Methylorubrum populi: one gene and its partner. The protein of the gene in region 2 interacts with the protein of the main gene of each other region in a pairwise test. Links are inferred from orthologs where the notes say so. Each region holds a gene or a part of one and is shown on either strand. Other genes may lie near its edges. The genes, in order: ssb and MPPM_RS03855.

Region 1 (8,150 bases), 1.7 Mb from region 2 along the record:
ATGCTGCGCGTCGTCGTGGCCGACATGGCGGCCTACGACACCTTCTATAAGAACCTGATCGCGACGCTTCCTCTCAAGAATGTGACCTCGCGCTTCGCCATGGAGAAGGTGAAGTCGACCACCGCCCTACCGCTGCCGGTCCCCCCGCCACGGGGGCGCTCCGAGCCGAGGCTCTCGGTGGTTGGGGAATAATTTTCTTTTTTGCGACGCAACAACGAACAATCTCTTCTCTCTGCGGGGCGTTCTTTAAAACGGACGTTTCGACGTTGACAGCGGCGCTCCGGCGGACGACATGGCACCCACGATGTCCAGGCAAGCACTCCTCCCCCGCACGGCTCCGTTCGGAGACCAGGAACGGGCTCATCTCGACGCGGCGCTCGGCGCGGCGACGCCGATCCAGCGCGCGTGGCTGACCGGCTTCCTCGCCGGGCTCGACGCGGCGTCCGGCCAGCCGGCCGCGGCGGCGCCCGCCCCCATCGCGCCCCCCAAGGCCGCCGAGCCGCTGACGATCCTGTTCGCGTCCGAATCGGGCAACTCGGAAAAGCTCGCGAGCGACGTGGGCAAGCTCGCGCGCAAGCAGGGCTTCAAGCCGAAGGTCGTCGATTTCGCAGACCTCGACCTCGCCACGCTGCCGAAGGCCGGCAAGGTCATCGCCATCGCCGCGACCTGGGGCGAGGGCGAGCCGCCGGCCCGCGCGGTGCGCGCCTATGGCGAGCTGATGGGCGATGCGGCGCCGCGGCTGGAGGGCGTGCAGTTCGGCGTGCTGGCGCTCGGCGATACGAGCTACGCGGAGTTCTGCGCGATCGGAAAGGCGCTCGATGCCCGCTTCGAGGCGCTCGGCGCCAAGCGCGCCTATGACCGTGCCGATCTCGACCTCGATTTCGAGAAGCCGGCGGCCGACTGGATCAAGGGCGCGCTGAAGGCGCTGGCCCCGGCCGAGGCCCCGAGCGACAACGTCGTGGCGGTCGATTTCCGCGCCGGCAGCGAGGATGAGGACGCCGAGGTCAGCCGCGAGCCGGTGGTGGTCGAGGTGATCGACCACGTGAACCTCAACTCCTCGCGCTCCGACAAGGAGACGATCCACCTCGCCCTCGAATTCGAGGACGGGGCGCCGGCCTACGAGCCAGGCGATTCGCTGGAGATCTTTCCGGAGAACGACCCGCAGCTCGTGGACGAGATCCTGCGCGCGACAGGGCTGTCCGGTGACGAGGGCCTGCGCCGGGCCCTGCTCGCCGAGCGCGACATCACCACGCTGTCGTCCACCACGGTCGAGCGCTTCGCCAAGGCCACGGGCCATGCGGACGCGAAAGCATTCGCGGAGAGCGGCGAGGTGAAGGCCTGGATCGAGGGCCGGCACCTGATCGACCTGATCGAGCGCTTCCCCGCCGAGCTGACCGCCGAGCATCTCAACACCGTGACCCGGCCGCTGCCGCCGCGGGCCTATTCCATCGCCTCGTCGCGCAAGGAAGTCGGCGACGAGGTCCACCTCACCATCGCCGCCGTGCGCTACGAGACCCACGGCCGCGCCCGGTCCGGCGTCGCCTCGGTGCATGTGGCCGACCGCATCAAGAACGGCGCCAAGCTGCGGGTGCGGGTGAAGCCGAACAAGCACTTCCGCCTGCCCTCGGACGGCTCCACCGACATCATCATGGTCGGCCCCGGCACCGGCGTCGCCCCGTTCCGCGCCTTCGTGCAGGAGCGCCGCGCCACCGAGGCACCCGGCCGCTCGTGGCTGTTCTTCGGCGACCGCCACTTCACCCACGACTTCCTGTACCAGCTCGAATGGCAGGACGCGCTGGAGGACGGCTCGCTCGCCAAGATCGACGTGGCCTTCTCCCGCGACCAGCCGGAGAAGGTCTACGTGCAGGACCGGATCGACCAGAACGCCGCCGAGGTGGTGGCGTGGCTCGACGGCGGCGCCCATTTCTACGTCTGCGGTGATGCCAAGAACATGGCGCGTGACGTGCGCGCCGCGGTGGTGCGGGCCTTCGAGACCGTGAAGGGCCTGAGCAGCGCCGATGCCGAGGCGCATGTCGCCTCGCTGGAGCGGGCCAAGCGCTACCAGCAGGACGTTTACTGAAGTTCACCTAGCCCTCCCCCCGACAGATCTTGGGCTTGCCCAAGGTCTGCAATAGGGTTGCCCAAATCGGGCAAGCCCGATTTGGTTGGGGGTAGGGTGCCGAGCGCAGCGAGGCGGGAGAGGGGCAGCGCGACGGCGCCGAGGAAGGCGCGGCCCGTGCTGTCGAAACTTTTCCGGATAGGGCGCTCCCCTCTCCCGACCCTCGCCGACGCGAGGGCCACCCTCCCCCGCAGAGGGGGGAGGGCTGAGTGCGAAACGGATCACCGCCATGGACGACCACAAGCCGATCGACACCCCTGACGGCCCCGCCGTGGACACGCCCGGCATCGGCGCGCACCGCTACGAGACGCCGCCGACCGACCGTCCGATCACGGAGGCCGAGGCCGCGCGCGCCGCGGGGCTCGCGCATAACGAGCACCTGAAGATCGCTAGCCGCTACCTGCGCGGGGGCTTGGCCGACGGGCTCCTCAAGCACGCCACCGGCGCAATCTCTGAGGACGACGGCCAACTCGTCAAGTTCCACGGCATGTACATGCAGGACGACCGGGACATCCGGGCGGAGCGCACCAAGAAGAAGCTCGAGAAGGCCTACAGCTTCATGATCCGCCTGCGCATCGCGGGCGGCGTCGTGACGCCGAAGCAGTGGCTGATCCTCGACGACATCGCCACGACCTATGCCGGCGGGGCCCTGCGCGCGACCACGCGCCAGACGTTCCAGTATCACGGCGTGATCAAGTCGAACCTCAAGCGCACCATGGCGGCGATCAACTCGGCGCTGCTCGACACCATCGCGGCCTGCGGCGACGTCAACCGCAACGTCATGGCGGCGACAAACCCGGCTCAGGCCGGCGCGCACCAGGCCGCGCTCAAGCTCGCCAAGGACATCTCCGACACCCTGCTGCCGAAGACCGGCGCGTGGCGTGAGATCTGGCTCGACGGTGAGCGCGTGGTCGGCGGCGAGGATGAGGCGGAGATCGAGCCGATCTACGGCAAGACCTACCTGCCGCGGAAGTTCAAGACCGTGGTCGCGGTGCCGCCCTCGAACGAGGTCGACATCTTCGCCCACGATCTCGGCTTCATCGCCATCCTCGACAAGAAGAACCGGGTGACGGGCTGGAACGTGACTGTCGGCGGCGGCATGGGCATGACCCATGGCGAGACCGACACCTTCCCCCGCACCGCCGACGTGCTCGGCTTCGTGAAGCCCGAGGATGCGCTAAAGGCGGCCGAAGCGGTGATGACGGTCCAGCGCGACTGGGGCAACCGCAAGAACCGCAAGAACGCCCGGCTCAAATACACGATCGAGCGGTTCGGCCTCGACGCCTTCCGGGCGGAGGTCGAGAAGCGCATCGGCAAGAAGCTCGGCGAACCCAAGCCCTTCACCTTCGAGAACAACGGCGACCGCTACGGCTGGGTCGAGGGCGAGGACGGACGCCACCACCTGACGCTCTACGTGCCGTCGGGCCGGATCAAGGACATCGACGGCGGTCCGCAATTCCTCTCGGGCCTGCGCCGCATCGCCGAGGTGCACGAGGGTGATTTCCGCCTCACCGGCAACCAGAACGTCATCATCGCCAACGTGCCGGCGGGCAAGAAGCCTGAGATCGACGCGCTGGTCGACGAGTACGGCCTGACCCGGGGCGCCTCGGCGATCCGCCGCAACGCGCTCGCCTGCGTGGCGCTGCCGACCTGCGGGCTGGCGCTGGCCGAGAGCGAGCGCTACCTGCCCGACCTGCTCACCGAGTTGGAGGAGAGCCTCGCCCGCCACGGGCTGCAGGACGAGCCCATCACGATCCGCTCGACCGGCTGCCCCAATGGCTGCGCCCGGCCGTTCATCTCGGAAATCGGCCTCGTCGGCCGCGGCCCCGAGCGCTACCACCTCTATCTCGGCGCCGCCTTCGACGGCTCCCGGCTGAGCAAGCTCTACCGCGAAGATGTGCTGGCCAGCGAGATCAAGGACACGCTGGAGCCGCTGTTCGCCGCCTACGCCAAGGACCGGCAGCCGGGCGAGCATTTCGGCGATTTCGTGATCCGCGCCGGCTTCGTGGCCAAGACGAGCAACGGGCCGGACTTCCACGAGCGGACGGGTCCGCTGCGGGCGGCGTGACGGCTTTTTCCACGCGCACGGCCGGGGCGAAGTCTCCGGCCGTGCGCGGCCGTAACCTTGTCGAGCCGCTTCAGGCCGGCACCACCGCCACGTTGTCGATGAGCCGCGTGCGGCCGAGATAGGCCGCCACCAGCACCCGCGCCTCGCGCTCGGCCCGGGCCACGGGCGCCAGCGTCTGCGCGTCGCGCACCTCCAGATATTGCACCGGCCCGAAGCCCGCCGACTCCAGCGCGGCGATGCCCTCCGCGACGAGCGGAGCCGCCTCGGCGCCGCGGGCGAGGCGACCGGCCATGTCGGCGAGCACCGCGTGCAGGCGCGGCGCGATTTCGCGCTCGCGGGGGTCGAGATAGCGGTTGCGCGAGGACAGGGCGAGGCCGTCCGCCTCGCGGAGCGTCGGCACGCCCTCGATGGTCACCGCCAGATCGAGGTCGCGGACGACCGAGCGGATCACCTGCAACTGCTGGAAATCCTTCTCGCCGAACAGGGCCAGATCGGGCCGGACCTGATTGATGAGCTTGGTCACCACGGTGGCGACGCCGGAGAAATGGCCGGGCCGGACCGCGCCGCACAGGCCCTCCGCCGCCGGGCCGGGCTCGATCCGGGTCGAGAACCCCGTCGGGTACATGGTCTCGACGGAGGGGAGCCACGCCGCGTCGGTGCCGGCCCGCGAGAGCAGATCGAGGTCGGCCTCGGTGTCGCGCGGATAGCGCGAAAAATCCTCGTTCGGGCCGAACTGAGTCGGGTTCACGAAGATGCTGACGACGGCGCGCCGGCCGATCGCCTTGGCATGCGCCACGAGGGCGAGGTGGCCCGCGTGCAGCGCACCCATGGTCGGCACCAGCACGATCCGGTCGCCGCCCTGCCGCCACGCATCGACCCGCGCGCGCAGGGCCTCAAGATTGTCGAAGCGGAGGGTGGTGTCGGACATCGGGCGGCTCGGCATCGGGAAACACGCGCCGCACAGGTAAGCCCCCCGGCCGCGGGACGCCAGCGTTTCACCCCCGGCTCAAGGGCAGTAGCGCAGGGGCCGATCGAACGGGTCGTCGTAGCCGAGGCCGGGGCGGAAGCCGTAATAGCTCGGCTTGCCCAATCCATATTCCGAGCCGACATAGCTCGGATCGTCCGGCGCGTTGGTCGGCACCGGGGCGATGCGCGGTGCGCAAGCCACGAGGCGTCGCGGCCGAAGCCGGGGCGGCCCGTCGCTCAGGGCATCCCCGTCCCCGCGGGGGAAGAAGCGCGGCGCCGGGAGCGGACCGGCGGCAGGACCCGGCTCGAACGGCGGCAGGTCGGCGGCGGCGGCGGACGAGCCGAGGAGACCGACGGCGAGGAGAGCGCCGAGGGCCCGCTGCCAACCGCCCGTCATCGCATCGCTCTCCCGCTCCCACACCGACGATGCGTCGCAGGTCATGGTGAATGGATCGTTACCGCTCACGCCCGCGGATAGACGATGACCGAGAGATAGGTCATCGGCGTCTTGAGCAGTTTGGCCGGGCCGTGCAGGCCGTTCGAGTCGAACATCAGCGCGTCGCCCGGCTCCAGGTGATAATCCTGGCCCGAATGGTGATAGATCACCTCGCCGGTCAGCATGTAGATGAATTCCGTGCCGATATGGCGGAAGCTCGTATAGGCCTCGGCCTCGTCCTGCAGGGTGATGAGGTAGGGCTCCACCACCACGTCGCCGCGGATGCCGGCGCCGAGCAGCTCGTAGAGATGCCCGACCTTGGTGCCGCGCCGCTCGATCGGCACGCCCTGGCCGCGCTTCACGTGGCTGCAGTCGCGGGTCTCCTCGAAGGCGGCGAAGAGAGCGGTGATTGGCACGTTGAGGGCCGACGCGATGGCGTTGATCGAGGCCAGCGAGGGCGAGATCGCGCCGTTCTCGATCTTCGAGATCATGCCCGGCGAGATGCCGGCCGCGCTGCCGAGATCGGCTACCGACAGGTCGCGCTCGCGCCGCAGCAGGCGCACCTGATGGCCCAGCGCCTTCTCCAGGGGGCGCTCCTCGACGACGGGCGCGTTCGACGCTGTGCTCAGCATGGATCCCGGACTGCTCCTTTCGCCGTTGCGGCGCGAAAACCATTATGACGCAGGATTTCGAGGACGCCACCGGGCACAGTTGTTGAGAATCGTAAGTCGTCGTCGGTCCGACGCCTGATCTCGGACGGTGAAAACCGGCAAAGCCAGGGCTCAAGTTGCTGTTCCGGCTCGCATTCGTCCCGATACCGGCGGCTTCAAGAGACGGAAAAAGGGACCGGCGCTGTCCGCGCCGGTCCCTTCACCGTGCCGTCCGTCGATCCAAAAAAATCCTAGAACGGGATGTCGTCGTCGAGGTCGTAGTTCGGCTTGCCGCCACCGCCGCCGCCACCGCCCGAGGAGGGCCGGCGGTCGCCGCCGCCGGAGCGGCTGGAGCCGTAATCGTCGCGTCCGGCGCCGCGGTCGCCACCCCGGTCGCCGCCGCGGCTGATCTGGCCGCCGCCCTCGTCGTCGCCCGCGAAGTCGCCGCCGCCACCGCCGCGCCCGTCAAGAATCGTCATCTCGCCGCGGAAGCGCTGCAGCACCACCTCGGTGGTGTACTTCTCGGCGCCCGACTGGTCGGTCCACTTCCGCGTCTGGAGCTGGCCCTCGATGTAGACCTTCGAGCCCTTGCGCAGGTACTGCTCCGCCACGCGGGCAAGGTTCTCGTTGTAGATCACGACCGAGTGCCACTCGGTCTTCTCCTTGCGCTCGCCGGACATCTTGTCCTTCCAGGACTCCGACGTCGCGATTCGCAGGTTGACCACGGGATCGCCCGAGGCCAGGCGCCGGGTCTCGGGATCGCGCCCGAGATTGCCGACCAGAATCACCTTGTTGACGCTGCCCGCCATCTCATCTCTCCATCCGGTCCGATCTCACAGGGCATTTCGATACGCCCGCGATGGCGGCGACTCTTGAGCGTGCCGCCCCCTCTGGGCAAGCCATCTGCGGCTCTTGTGCACGCTAACCACCGGGTGCTGCGGCCATCGTGAATGTTCTATCTATGTTCTAATCGTCCGACAAGCGCGGTCGCGCCCGTCGGAGCCGAAATTTCGTCAGGCCACTTTCACCACGAGCTTGCCGAAATTGGCGCCCTTGAGCATCCCGGCGAAGGCGGCCGGGGCATTCTCCAGGCCCTCCACCACGTCCTCGCGCGCCTTGACCCGTCCGGCCCGGAGCCAGCCGCCGACATCCCTCAGGAAGTCGTCCTGCATCGCGGCGAAATCCCAGACGATGAAGCCGCGCAGGGTCAGGCGCTTGGTGAGGATGGCGCGCATCAGAACCGGGGAGCGGTCGGGGCCGGGGGGCAGTTCGCTCAGATTGTAGCCCGCGACGAGGCCGCAGACCGGGACCCGCGCGAAGTCGTTGAGCAGCGGCAGCACCGCGTCGAACACGGCGCCGCCGACATTCTCGAAATACACGTCGATCCCCTCGGGGCAGGCACGGGCCAGCGCCTCGGGGAAGTCGCCGGCACGGTGATCGACGGCCGCGTCGAAGCCGAGCGTCTCGGTGAGATAGGCGCATTTCTCCGCGCCCCCGGCGATGCCGACGGCCCGCGCGCCCTTGATGCGGGCGATTTGGCCGACGAGAGAGCCGACCGGTCCGGCGGCGGCGGCCACCACGACGGTCTCGCCCGGGCGCGGGCGGCCGATCTCGAGGAGACCGGTATAGGCGGTCATGCCGGGCATGCCGAGGATGCCGAGGAACTGGCTCGGCGGCCCGTCCGCAGGATCCAGACGGCGCAGATCCCGCCCGTCCGAGATCGCGAATTCTTGCCAGCCGGAGTTGCTCAGCACGAGATCGCCCTCGGCGAAGGCCGGGTTCTCCGAGGCGACCACTTCGCTCACCGTCTGGCCGACCATGGTCTCGCCGATCTCGACCGGCTTGGCGTAGGACTTTGCCGCGCTCATCCGCCCGCGCATGTAGGGATCGAGGGAGAGCCAGCGGGTCCGC
Region 2 (9,264 bases):
CTTCGCGAAGCTGCCGAGATCAATCCCCGTCACGAAGGTGCGCAGGACGTCCATGTCGAGGTTGATGGGCAGCGCCATCGTTCAGATTTTCCGAAGCGTTGATGAAGAACTACGCGATTTTCCTGAACGATGCTGCGCGGTTCAATCGAAAGCGTCAACGGCGGATCGGCCGCCGTCATCGGATCAGCGAGAACGCCATGCCCTTCATCAGAGTCACGATCGCCGGCCCGGAGACCGGGAGCGAGACGGTCGCCGCACTCCAGCGGGGAATCACCGCGTTGATGGCGGAGGTGCTCGGCAAGCGGGCGGATCTCACCGCCGTCCTGATCGAGCCGGCGCCGGCCGGCGGCTGGTCCGTCGGTGGCGCGGCGGTGACACCGGCAGCGCATGTCGAGGCGCGGGTGACGCAGGGCACCAACACGGCTGAGGAGAAGGCGCGGTTCGTGGCCGCGGCCCACGATCTCTTGGTGCGGATGCTGCCCGGGCCGTTGCCTCTGGCGACCTACGTCGTCGTGCAGGAGGTACCGGCGGAGGCCTGGGGTTATGGCGGCCTCACCCAGGCGGCGCGAGCGCAAGAGGCTGCAGCCCGGAAATAGGCCGGCGCCGTCGTGCGAACGGAAGCAGCGGATCGCGGCCGGCCCGGCTTCGATCCGCCGACATTTCCTGGCATCCTCGCCGCAGCGATTTGCACGGAGGGGGCGCGGGGTGCTGGCGGCGGAAAGCGGACCGCGTGACGGCCCCGCCGGTTCGGGCCGCCTCCTCCTGCTCTACGCGGCCCTCTATGGCGGGTACGGCGCGCTCTCGCCCTTTCTGCCGGCCTTCCTCGAAACGCGGGGGCTCGGACCGAGCGAGATCGGGACGCTGCTCTCCGCCGGGATGCTGGTGCGGCTTGCCGCCGGTCCGCTCGCCGGACGGTTCGCCGACCGCTCCGGCGCCGTGCGGGCCTTCCTCGCCGTCGGGCTCGCCCTCTCGGCGGCGCTGACCCTGGCCTTCCTCGGCGGCCAGGGATTCGTCGTGCTGCTCGCCGTCGCCCTCGCGCAGGCGGCGGCCACCGCGCCGCTCGCCCCGCTGGCCGATACGGTGGCGCTCGCCGGCAGCCGCGACGGCGCCGTCTATGGCCGCGTTCGCGCGGCCGGCTCGGCCGCCTTCATCGCCACCACCGTCCTCACCGGCCATCTCGTCGGGGTCTTCGGGCACGGCGTCGGCCCGCTCGCCTGCGGCCTCCTCTTCGCAGCGGGGGCGGCGCTGACGCGGCGGCTTCCGTCGGCCCCGGCCTCGGCGAACCCGGCCGGCGACGCGGGCGGCGGATTCGCTTCGCTCGCCGCGGATGCCCGCTTCCGCCGCCTCCTGCTCGCCGCCGCGCTGGTGATCGGTGCGCACGCCATGCACGACGCCTTCGCGGTCATCGTCTGGCAGGCCGCGGGCATCGCGCCGCGCGTTGCAGGGCTGCTCTGGGCCGAGGCGGTGGCGGCGGAGGTGGCGGTGTTCCTCTGGCTCGGGCCGCGGCTCATCGCGCGGTTCGGACCGGAGCGGGCGCTGGTCCTCGCCGCTCTGGCGGGCGCCCTGCGCTGGGCGGTGCAGGCGCAGACCTCCTGGCTGCCCGTCCTCGTCGGAATCCAGGCGCTGCACGGGCTCACCTTCGCGCTCCTGCACCTCGCCTGCCTGCAGTTCATCGTGGCGATCGTGCCGGAGCATCGCCGGGCGACGGCGCTCACGGTCTACGGCACCTTCGGCCTCGGTCTCGCTTCCGCGCTGATGACGCTGCTCTGCGGCCTCCTCTACGAACGGTTCGGCACGACGGGCTTCTGGGTCATGACCGCCGCGAGCCTGGCCGCCGTTCCCGTTGCGCGCGGCCTCCCCCGCATCCGATAAGGTGCCCGCCTTCGGTCCCTCATCGCATTCGCCTTCGCGATCCGGGACATATATAGAACAAATCAGGCAGCCCCCATGATTCCATGCCCGTCGTCGCCGACATCCTGATCCCGCTCGCCCTCGACACCGCCTACAGCTACGCGGTGCCGGCCGGGCTCGACCTCGCCGCGGGCGACATCGTGCAGGTGCCGCTGGGGCCGCGCGAGACGATCGGCGTGGTCTGGGGGCTCGACGAGCGGGCGTCGGGAGGAAACCTCAGGCCGGTGACGGGCCGGGTCGAGGCGCCGCCGCTCTCCGAATCCCTGCGCAAGCTGGTCGATTGGCTCGCCCGCTACACCCTGGCGCCGAAGGGCTCGGCGCTCGCCATGGCGCTGCGCCTGCCCGATGAGACCGCCCGCAACGAGGCGCCGCGGATCGGCGTGCGCCCGTCCGGCAAGCCGCCGGCCCGGCAGACGGTGGCCCGCGGCAAGGTGATGGCGGTGGCCGCCGACGGCGCCGTGCGCGGCAAGAGCGCGCTCGCCAAGGAGGCGGGCGTGTCGCTCAGCGTGGTCGATGGGCTGATCGACGACGGCGCGCTGGAGACGGTGGCGCTGATGCCGGAGCCCGTGGCCCTGCCGCCGGACCCGGACCATCCGCGGGTGCCGCTCTCGGAGGCGCAGGCGGAGGCCGCGCACGCCCTGATCGCGAACGCCGCCGCCCCGGCGGAGACGGTGACCGGTGAGACGGTCCTCCTCGAAGGCGTGACCGGCTCGGGCAAGACCGAGGTGTATTTCGAGGCGGTGGCCGAATGCGTGCGGCAGGGGCGGCAGGCCCTGGTGCTGATGCCGGAGATCGCGCTCACCGCGCAGTTCCTCGACCGCTTTGCCGGGCGCTTCGGCGTGCGGCCGGCCACCTGGCATTCCGGCGTCGGCGGCAAGCGCCGCGAGCGGCTGCGGGCGGGCGTGGCCGCGGGCGAGGTCTCGGTGGTGGTCGGCGCCCGCTCGGCCCTGTTCCTGCCGTTCCGCAATCTCGGCCTGATCGTGGTCGATGAGGAGCACGAGACCGCCTACAAGCAGGAGGACGGCGTCCACTACCACGCCCGCGACATGGCGGTGGTGCGCGGCAAGATCGAGGGCTGCCCGGTGGTGCTGGCCTCGGCGACGCCCTCGATCGAGTCGCGGGTCAACGCGCAAAGCGGGCGCTACCGCCACGTCGTGCTCCCCGGCCGTTTCGGCGGGCGGCCGCTGCCGGACATCGCGGCCATCGACATGCGCCTCGACAAGCCGGAGCGCGGGCGCTTCCTGTCGCCGCCGATGGTGAACGCGGTGAAGGCGACGCTGGCGGCGGGTGATCAGGCGCTGCTGTTCCTCAACCGCCGGGGCTACGCGCCGCTCACCCTGTGCCGGGCCTGCGGCCACCGCTACCAGTGCCGCAACTGCTCGACCTGGCTCGTCGAGCACCGCTTCCGCCGGGCGCTGGTCTGCCATCAATGCGGCTACGCCGAGCGCAAGCCCGAGGCCTGCACCGAGTGCGGCGCCTTCGACCACCTCACCCCCTGCGGGCCGGGCGTCGAGCGAATCGCCGAGGAAGTGGCCGAGCTGTTTCCCGAGCAGCGCATCGTCGTGCTGTCGAGCGACTTTCCCGGCGGTGCCGAGCGGCTGCGGCAGGAACTCGAGACCGTGGCGGCGGGCGAGTGCGACATCGTCATCGGCACGCAGCTCGTGGCCAAGGGCCACAACTTTCCGCACCTGACGCTGGTCGGCGTGCTCGATGCCGATATCGGCCTCACCTCCGGCGATCCGCGGGCGGCCGAGCGCACGTTCCAGCTGCTGCAGCAGGTGACGGGGCGCGCGGGGCGCGGCGAGCGGCCGGGGCGCGCCCTGGTCCAGACCTACCAGCCCGAGCACCCGGTCATCGCCGCCCTGCTCTCGGGCGATGCCGACCGATTCTACGAGGAAGAGATCTGGGCCCGCGAGGCGGCGGGGCTCCCGCCGTTCGGGCGGCTCGCGGCGCTGATCGTGTCGGGCGAGGAGCGGGAGAAGGCCGAGGCGCACGGCCAAGCCCTGGCGCGGGTTGCCGATCCGCCCGCCGGCGTCACCGTGCTCGGCCCGGCCGAGGCGCCGCTCGCCCTGGTACGCGGGCGCTGGCGCTTCCGGCTTCTGGTGAAGACCGAGCGCGGCATCGACGTGCAGAGTTATCTGCGGGACTGGCTCGCCCGCGGACCGAAGCCGCGGGGTAATCTCAAGGTCGCAATCGACGTGGACCCGCAGAGCTTTCTATAATCGGGTCCGTTCGCCGCCGGCTCGAGGTCACCACCCGGTCTCTGGCCCTCGGCTCAATCGAGGAGCGCCGCACCTTGCTGACCTACGAGAAGAAGCCCGATTCCGCGATCGCCGAGATCGTCGTCGATGGGAAGATCTCCGACGAGGAGATGAACGCGGTGATGACCGCGATGAAGGCGGACCTCGACAAGGGCGGCCGCCTCAAGCTCCTGGAAGACATCCGCAGCTTCGAGGGCATGGAGCCGGCGGCCTTCTTCAAAGATCCCCGCTTCGGCATCTCGATGATGAAGGGCGTGAGCCACGTGGCGCTCGTCACCGATGCGACCTGGCTGCGGGCCGTGGCCGAGACCTTCGGCTTCGTCTCGCCGGTGCAGATCAAGGTGTTCGAGCGCGCCCGCATCGGCGAGGCGCGGACCTGGCTCGAAGCGGCGGTCTGACGGGACGAGGCCGCGCCCGCACGAAAAAGGGCGGGCCTTGCGGGCCCGCCCCTCGCGTCAGAAAAATTCCGGTCCCGTCACTCGGCCGAGGCGGTGCGAACCGTATGACGCTTGGCCATCCAGCGGCCGGTGCAGAGGCCGCCCGAGACGCGCCACGTGCCGGAGCCCGAGCGAGTCTGGAGACGGCCCGAGGCGGTGCCGTTCGCCGCCGCCGTCGCGACGTTCAGGCCGACGCCGCCATCCGCCTCGACGCGGCCGGTCACCGTGGTGCCGCCGGAGGACGCGTTCGTGATCGGACGAACCTGCCCGTCCCGCACCGCGAGGGTGTAGCTGTACTGCGCGTCGCACAATCCGCTCTCGGTCACGAGCTGGACCGACCATGTCCCGTCGAAATCCCCCGCCATCGCCGGCGAGACGAGCGCGGCGGCCAGAGCGGCGGTGAGGGCGAACTTGGGCATGCGTGATCCAACTCAGCGACGAGGGTGAACGTACGGTGCGCCGTCGCCCGCGCTGTCCGTACCGCCAATCTGTGAGATGCCCGCACTCTACGCGAACAAGAGGCGATAATATGACGGCAACCGATGCCTCGGTTTCCGACAATTCACGACTGTTCGAGGAACAAATTACGCGCAGCCAGCGAGGAGGTCCCGACACCTGTGGCTTTTGCGCACGTCAGTGTTGCAAGCTGAGCTTTATAAGCTCTTGAACAATTCCATGACGATTGGGCAAAGCAGCCAATCTCGAGCGTCGAGCGAATCGAATAGCCCCGCTTGATTGACAGAGGCGGCGCTTACCGTGGCCGTACGGATGCGCCGCAGGTCGCCTCGGACGCGGATACGCTGGGAGGCCATGCCGCGACGCGTTCTCTCGGCGAGGCTTTCGCATTGGCCCGATAGGAGACCCTTTCGGAAACGGATGCTGCAGAACCCGGAGCCGCGGTGATCGGCTGGGGTTCAGGCGGAGGGTTCGGAGAGCCGCGCCCGGTGGCGGTCGAGGGCGTCGAGCAGGATCGGCATGAAGGCGGAGGATGCATTGAGGCCCGCCACGCCTTGCCCGAGGCGGTCGAGCGCCTGGATCTGCGCCTCGAGACCGTCATACGCGGCGAGATAGGCCCAGATCGCCTCGTCGGCCTCGCCGACCTGGACCGGCTGCTCGGAGGCGAGCAGGGCCGAGAAGAGATCGAAGGTTTTGTCCAGGCTCGCCACGTCGGCTCCTCTCGGCGCATCCACGGGGATCGGCTGGGACGCGCTCCGCCGAGTTGGGGACCGGTTCGGCAGGGGAGCGCGTCCGCGGGTGGGTCCGTCTCAGCGGTGGCGGCTGCCGCCGATGAGGCTCGCCGCGGCGGCGAGCCCGACGCCGGCGACGACCGCCGCGGTGGTCAGCGGGTGGAGCGCGGAGCGCGTGTAGAGGCTGCGCCGCATCACGTAGCCCGGATGGCTCCCGGCGGTGCGCCCACCGGTGCCCGCCCGGTAGAGCGACCCTTCCGGGTCGCGGGGCGGCTCCTCGCGCTGCTGCAGGCCCGCCATGCTGCTCCCAACCGTGTCGAAGACGCGGGGCGCGACGGCCTGGGCCGCGCTCATGATCCGGCCGCCGCCACCGATATAGATGTCGCGGCGGGGATGCACCGCGGCGTGAAGGATCGCCTCGGCGACCTCCTCGGTGCGGTAGACCGGCGGCGGCAGCTTCGGCTCGCGGTCGGTGTAGTTGCGGGCATTCGCCGGGAAGGGCGTGTCGATCGCCGCCGGCTTGATCAGGGTGACCGCGACCGGCGCCCCCTCCTCCTTCAGCTCGATGCGCAGGGAGTCGGTGAAGCCTTTGATGGCGTGCTTGCTCGCGCTGTACATGCCCTGGAGCGGGAAGGCGACGTCGGAGGCGACGCTGCCGAGATTGATCAGCGTGCCGCCGCTGTCCTTCAGATGCGGCAGGGCGACGAGCGAGCCGTAGACCACGCCCCAGAAGTTGACGTCGAACAGGCGCCGGTGATCGCCGTCCTCGATCTCTTCGAGCCGTCCGATGATCGAGAGCCCGGCATCGTTCACCCAGGTGTCGATGCGGCCGTAGCGCTCGATCGTGGTCCGGGCCAGGGCCTCGACCTGGGCGCGGTCGGAGACATCGGTGACGACGTCGAGCGCCTCTCCGCCCTGCCGTTCGATTTCGGCCCGGATCTCGGCCAGGGCGTCCCCGTTGCGGGCGGCGAGCACGACCCGGGCGCCGCGCGCCGCGGCCATGCGCGCGGTCGCAAGCCCGATGCCGCTCGAGGCGCCGGTGATAACGATGACCTGCTGGTCGAGCGGCTTCTTGGCAGCGCTCGGCATGCGCATCTCCTGTCTCGTGAAGCGGCCGGGCGTTCGACGCGCAAGCGTCGTCCCGGAGAGTGTCAGCCGGTGAACCCGGCCGCCAACGGCTCAGTTTCTCGCGATTTGAGGAGAGCGGCGCCGGATTACCGGCGGTCGACCGCAAAAGTCAGCGCGACACGTCAGCTCCAACCGTCGAGGATCTCGGCGGTCGGGGCCGTCTCGATCTGCTCGCCGAAGCGGCTCTGATAGAGGAACATCATCGCGTCGTAGGTCTGATCGGCCGACGAGCAGACCGCGTCGCAGGCGACGATGACGCGGTAGCCGCGATCGACCGCGCCGAGGATGGTGGCGAGCACGCAGACATCGGTCTCGCCCCCCGTCACCACGAGGGTGTCGATGCCTTTCGCCTCCAGCATCCGCTCCAGATCGGGCCCCATCCAGGGCGAGTAGACGAGCTTGTCGACGACCTTGGCCGGCGGCACGAACCGGGTCAGGCTCGGCATCAGCTCGACCATCTCCGGCCCGAGCGCATCGAGCGTCATCTTGGGCCAGTGCTCGTAGTAGCGCCGCCACGCGCCCCGCCCCTCCTCGGCCGAGCGGATCGGCACGAAGCGGGTGAAGACGGTCCGCTCCGGATGGGCGGCGGCGAGGCGCTCGATGTTCGGCAGGATGCGGGCGAGCCAGGGCGTGTGCCAGTCGGTCTCCTCGGAGAACATCCGCTGCGCGTCGACGCAGAGATGGGCGGCCCGCGGGCCGAGTTCACCGAATTTCAGGCCGTCCTTGCCTGCCATGGCTCGCTCCAGATTCCCTTTTCCTCGTCTTTGCTCGGCTCAGTTCGGGTGGAAGACGACCTTCACGCAGCCATCCTTCTTGTCGCGGAAGGTCTTGTAGAGGTCGGGACCGTCGGCGAGGTCGGTGGAGCGGTGGGTGATCAGCGAGGCGGTGTCGAACTTGCCCTGCTGGATCAGCTTGGTCAGCGGTTCGAGGTAGCGCTTCACGTGCGTCTGGCCGCTCTTCATGGTGAGCCCCTTCTGCACGATCGCGCCCATATTGACGGGGATCGGCCCGCCATAGACGCCGGGCACCGAGACGATGCCGCAGGGCCGCACCGCCCGGATCGCCTCCATCAGCGCGTAGGGCCGCTCGGTCGAGGTCAGCTTCTCCTGCAGCGTCGAGATCACGCTGGAGAGGCCGTGCCCGGCACTGGCCTCCATGCCGACGCAGTCGATCACGCCGTCGGCGCCCTCGCCGCGGCTGATCTCCTTGATGCGCTCGAACACGTCTTCCTTGGCGAAGTCGATGATGTCGGTCGCGCCGTATTTCGTGGCCAGCGCAAGGCGCTCCGGCACCGTGTCGATGGCGATGATCCGCTCGGCGCCCATGATCTGGGCGGACTGGATCGCGAACAGCCCGACGGGCCCCGCGCCCCACACGGCGATGATCTCACCGCCCTTGATCTCGCAATGCTCGGCGCCCTGCCAGCCGGTGGGCAGGATGTCGGTGAGGAACAGGACGGATTCGTCGTCCATGCCGTCGGGCACCTTCATCGGCGCGACGTCGGCCATCGGCACGCGCACGTACTCGGCTTGGCCTCCCCAGTAGCCGCCGGTGATGTGCGAGTAGCCGAACAGGCCGGCGGTGGTGAAGCCGAACTGCGCCGCCGCCATCTCGGCATTGCGGTTCGAGCGCTGGCAGACCGACCAGTTGCCGAGCTTGCACTGGCGGCACTCGCCGCAATTGATGTTGAAGGGCACGACGATGCGGTCGCCCTTCTTGAATTTGGTGAAGCCCGGCGCGGTCTCGACCACCTCGCCCATGAATTCGTGCCCGAGCACGTCGCCCGATTTCATCGTCGGCATCTGCCCGTCCATCAGGTGGAGGTCGGAGCCGCAGATCGCGCAGGAGGTGACCTTGATGATGACGTCGCGGGACTCCTCGATCGACGGGTCTGGCACCGTGTCGCAGCGGATGTCGCCTTTGCCGTGCCAGCACAATGCCTTCATGAAACGTCCTCGCGGTTCGACCGGTGATGCCACCGGGGCATCGCCGCAGGAAACCCCGAGCGCGTACGGCCAAGTTCCGTCGAGGATATCGGCCGCTACAGTTTGACCCCGAGCCAGCGGTTCACCCGCGTCACCAGCCAGACCGTTACGATGGCCACGCTCACGCCCCAGCCGACCTCCAGCACCCGCGAACCCGCCATGCGCTCCACCGGCCCGAGATGGGGCACGAGCAGGATGATCGTGGCGGTGATGCCGGACAGGCGGCAGGCGCTCGCCACGTTGAGGAGCCAGCAGGCGAGAATCGCCAGCACCACGCCCAAAGCGTAGGTCGGCACGGACGGTCCCAGGGTGAGGTAGGCGGCGAGCCCGATGAGGCCGCCGATGGCGGCGCCGG

What was found.
Region 1: the proteins of MPPM_RS03855 (region 2) and ssb interact in binary tests that used the Escherichia coli proteins (3 or more experiments, as listed by UniProt). The link is inferred for Methylorubrum populi from one-to-one orthologs.

Annotation. Positions count from the first base shown.
Region 1 is NZ_AP014809.1:2,518,261-2,526,410, forward strand. What follows is about bases 5,270-8,150. They hold ssb (single-stranded DNA-binding protein), read right to left. Parts: upstream 7,049-8,150; coding sequence 6,491-7,048; downstream 5,270-6,490. Other genes in these bases: MPPM_RS11605 (hypothetical protein), read right to left, coding at 5,270-5,550; MPPM_RS11610 (helix-turn-helix domain-containing protein), read right to left, coding at 5,616-6,221; curA (NADPH-dependent curcumin/dihydrocurcumin reductase), read right to left, coding at 7,253-8,150. Outside these bases: MPPM_RS11585 (Lrp/AsnC family transcriptional regulator), read left to right, coding at 1-192; MPPM_RS11590 (diflavin oxidoreductase), read left to right, coding at 305-2,080; MPPM_RS11595 (NADPH-dependent assimilatory sulfite reductase hemoprotein subunit), read left to right, coding at 2,349-4,187; panC (pantoate--beta-alanine ligase), read right to left, coding at 4,258-5,130; more of MPPM_RS11605, read right to left, coding at 5,194-5,269. UniProt on the Escherichia coli protein: Plays an important role in DNA replication, recombination and repair. Binds to ssDNA and to an array of partner proteins to recruit them to their sites of action during DNA metabolism. Acts as a sliding platform that migrates on DNA via reptation.
Region 2 is NZ_AP014809.1:836,378-845,641, forward strand. Bases 1,646-4,544 are described here. They hold MPPM_RS03855 (primosomal protein N'), read left to right. Parts: upstream 1,646-1,955; coding sequence 1,956-4,133; downstream 4,134-4,544. Other genes in these bases: MPPM_RS03850 (MFS transporter), read left to right, coding at 1,646-1,872; MPPM_RS03860 (SpoIIAA family protein), read left to right, coding at 4,208-4,544. In the rest of the region: MPPM_RS03840 (LysR substrate-binding domain-containing protein), read right to left, coding at 1-78; MPPM_RS03845 (tautomerase family protein), read left to right, coding at 198-596; more of MPPM_RS03850, read left to right, coding at 706-1,645; more of MPPM_RS03860, read left to right, coding at 4,545-4,570; MPPM_RS03865 (hypothetical protein), read right to left, coding at 4,648-5,028; MPPM_RS03870 (hypothetical protein), read right to left, coding at 5,524-5,775; MPPM_RS03875 (SDR family oxidoreductase), read right to left, coding at 5,875-6,885; MPPM_RS03880 (cysteine hydrolase family protein), read right to left, coding at 7,047-7,658; MPPM_RS03885 (zinc-dependent alcohol dehydrogenase), read right to left, coding at 7,698-8,870; MPPM_RS03890 (FUSC family protein), read right to left, coding at 8,966-9,264.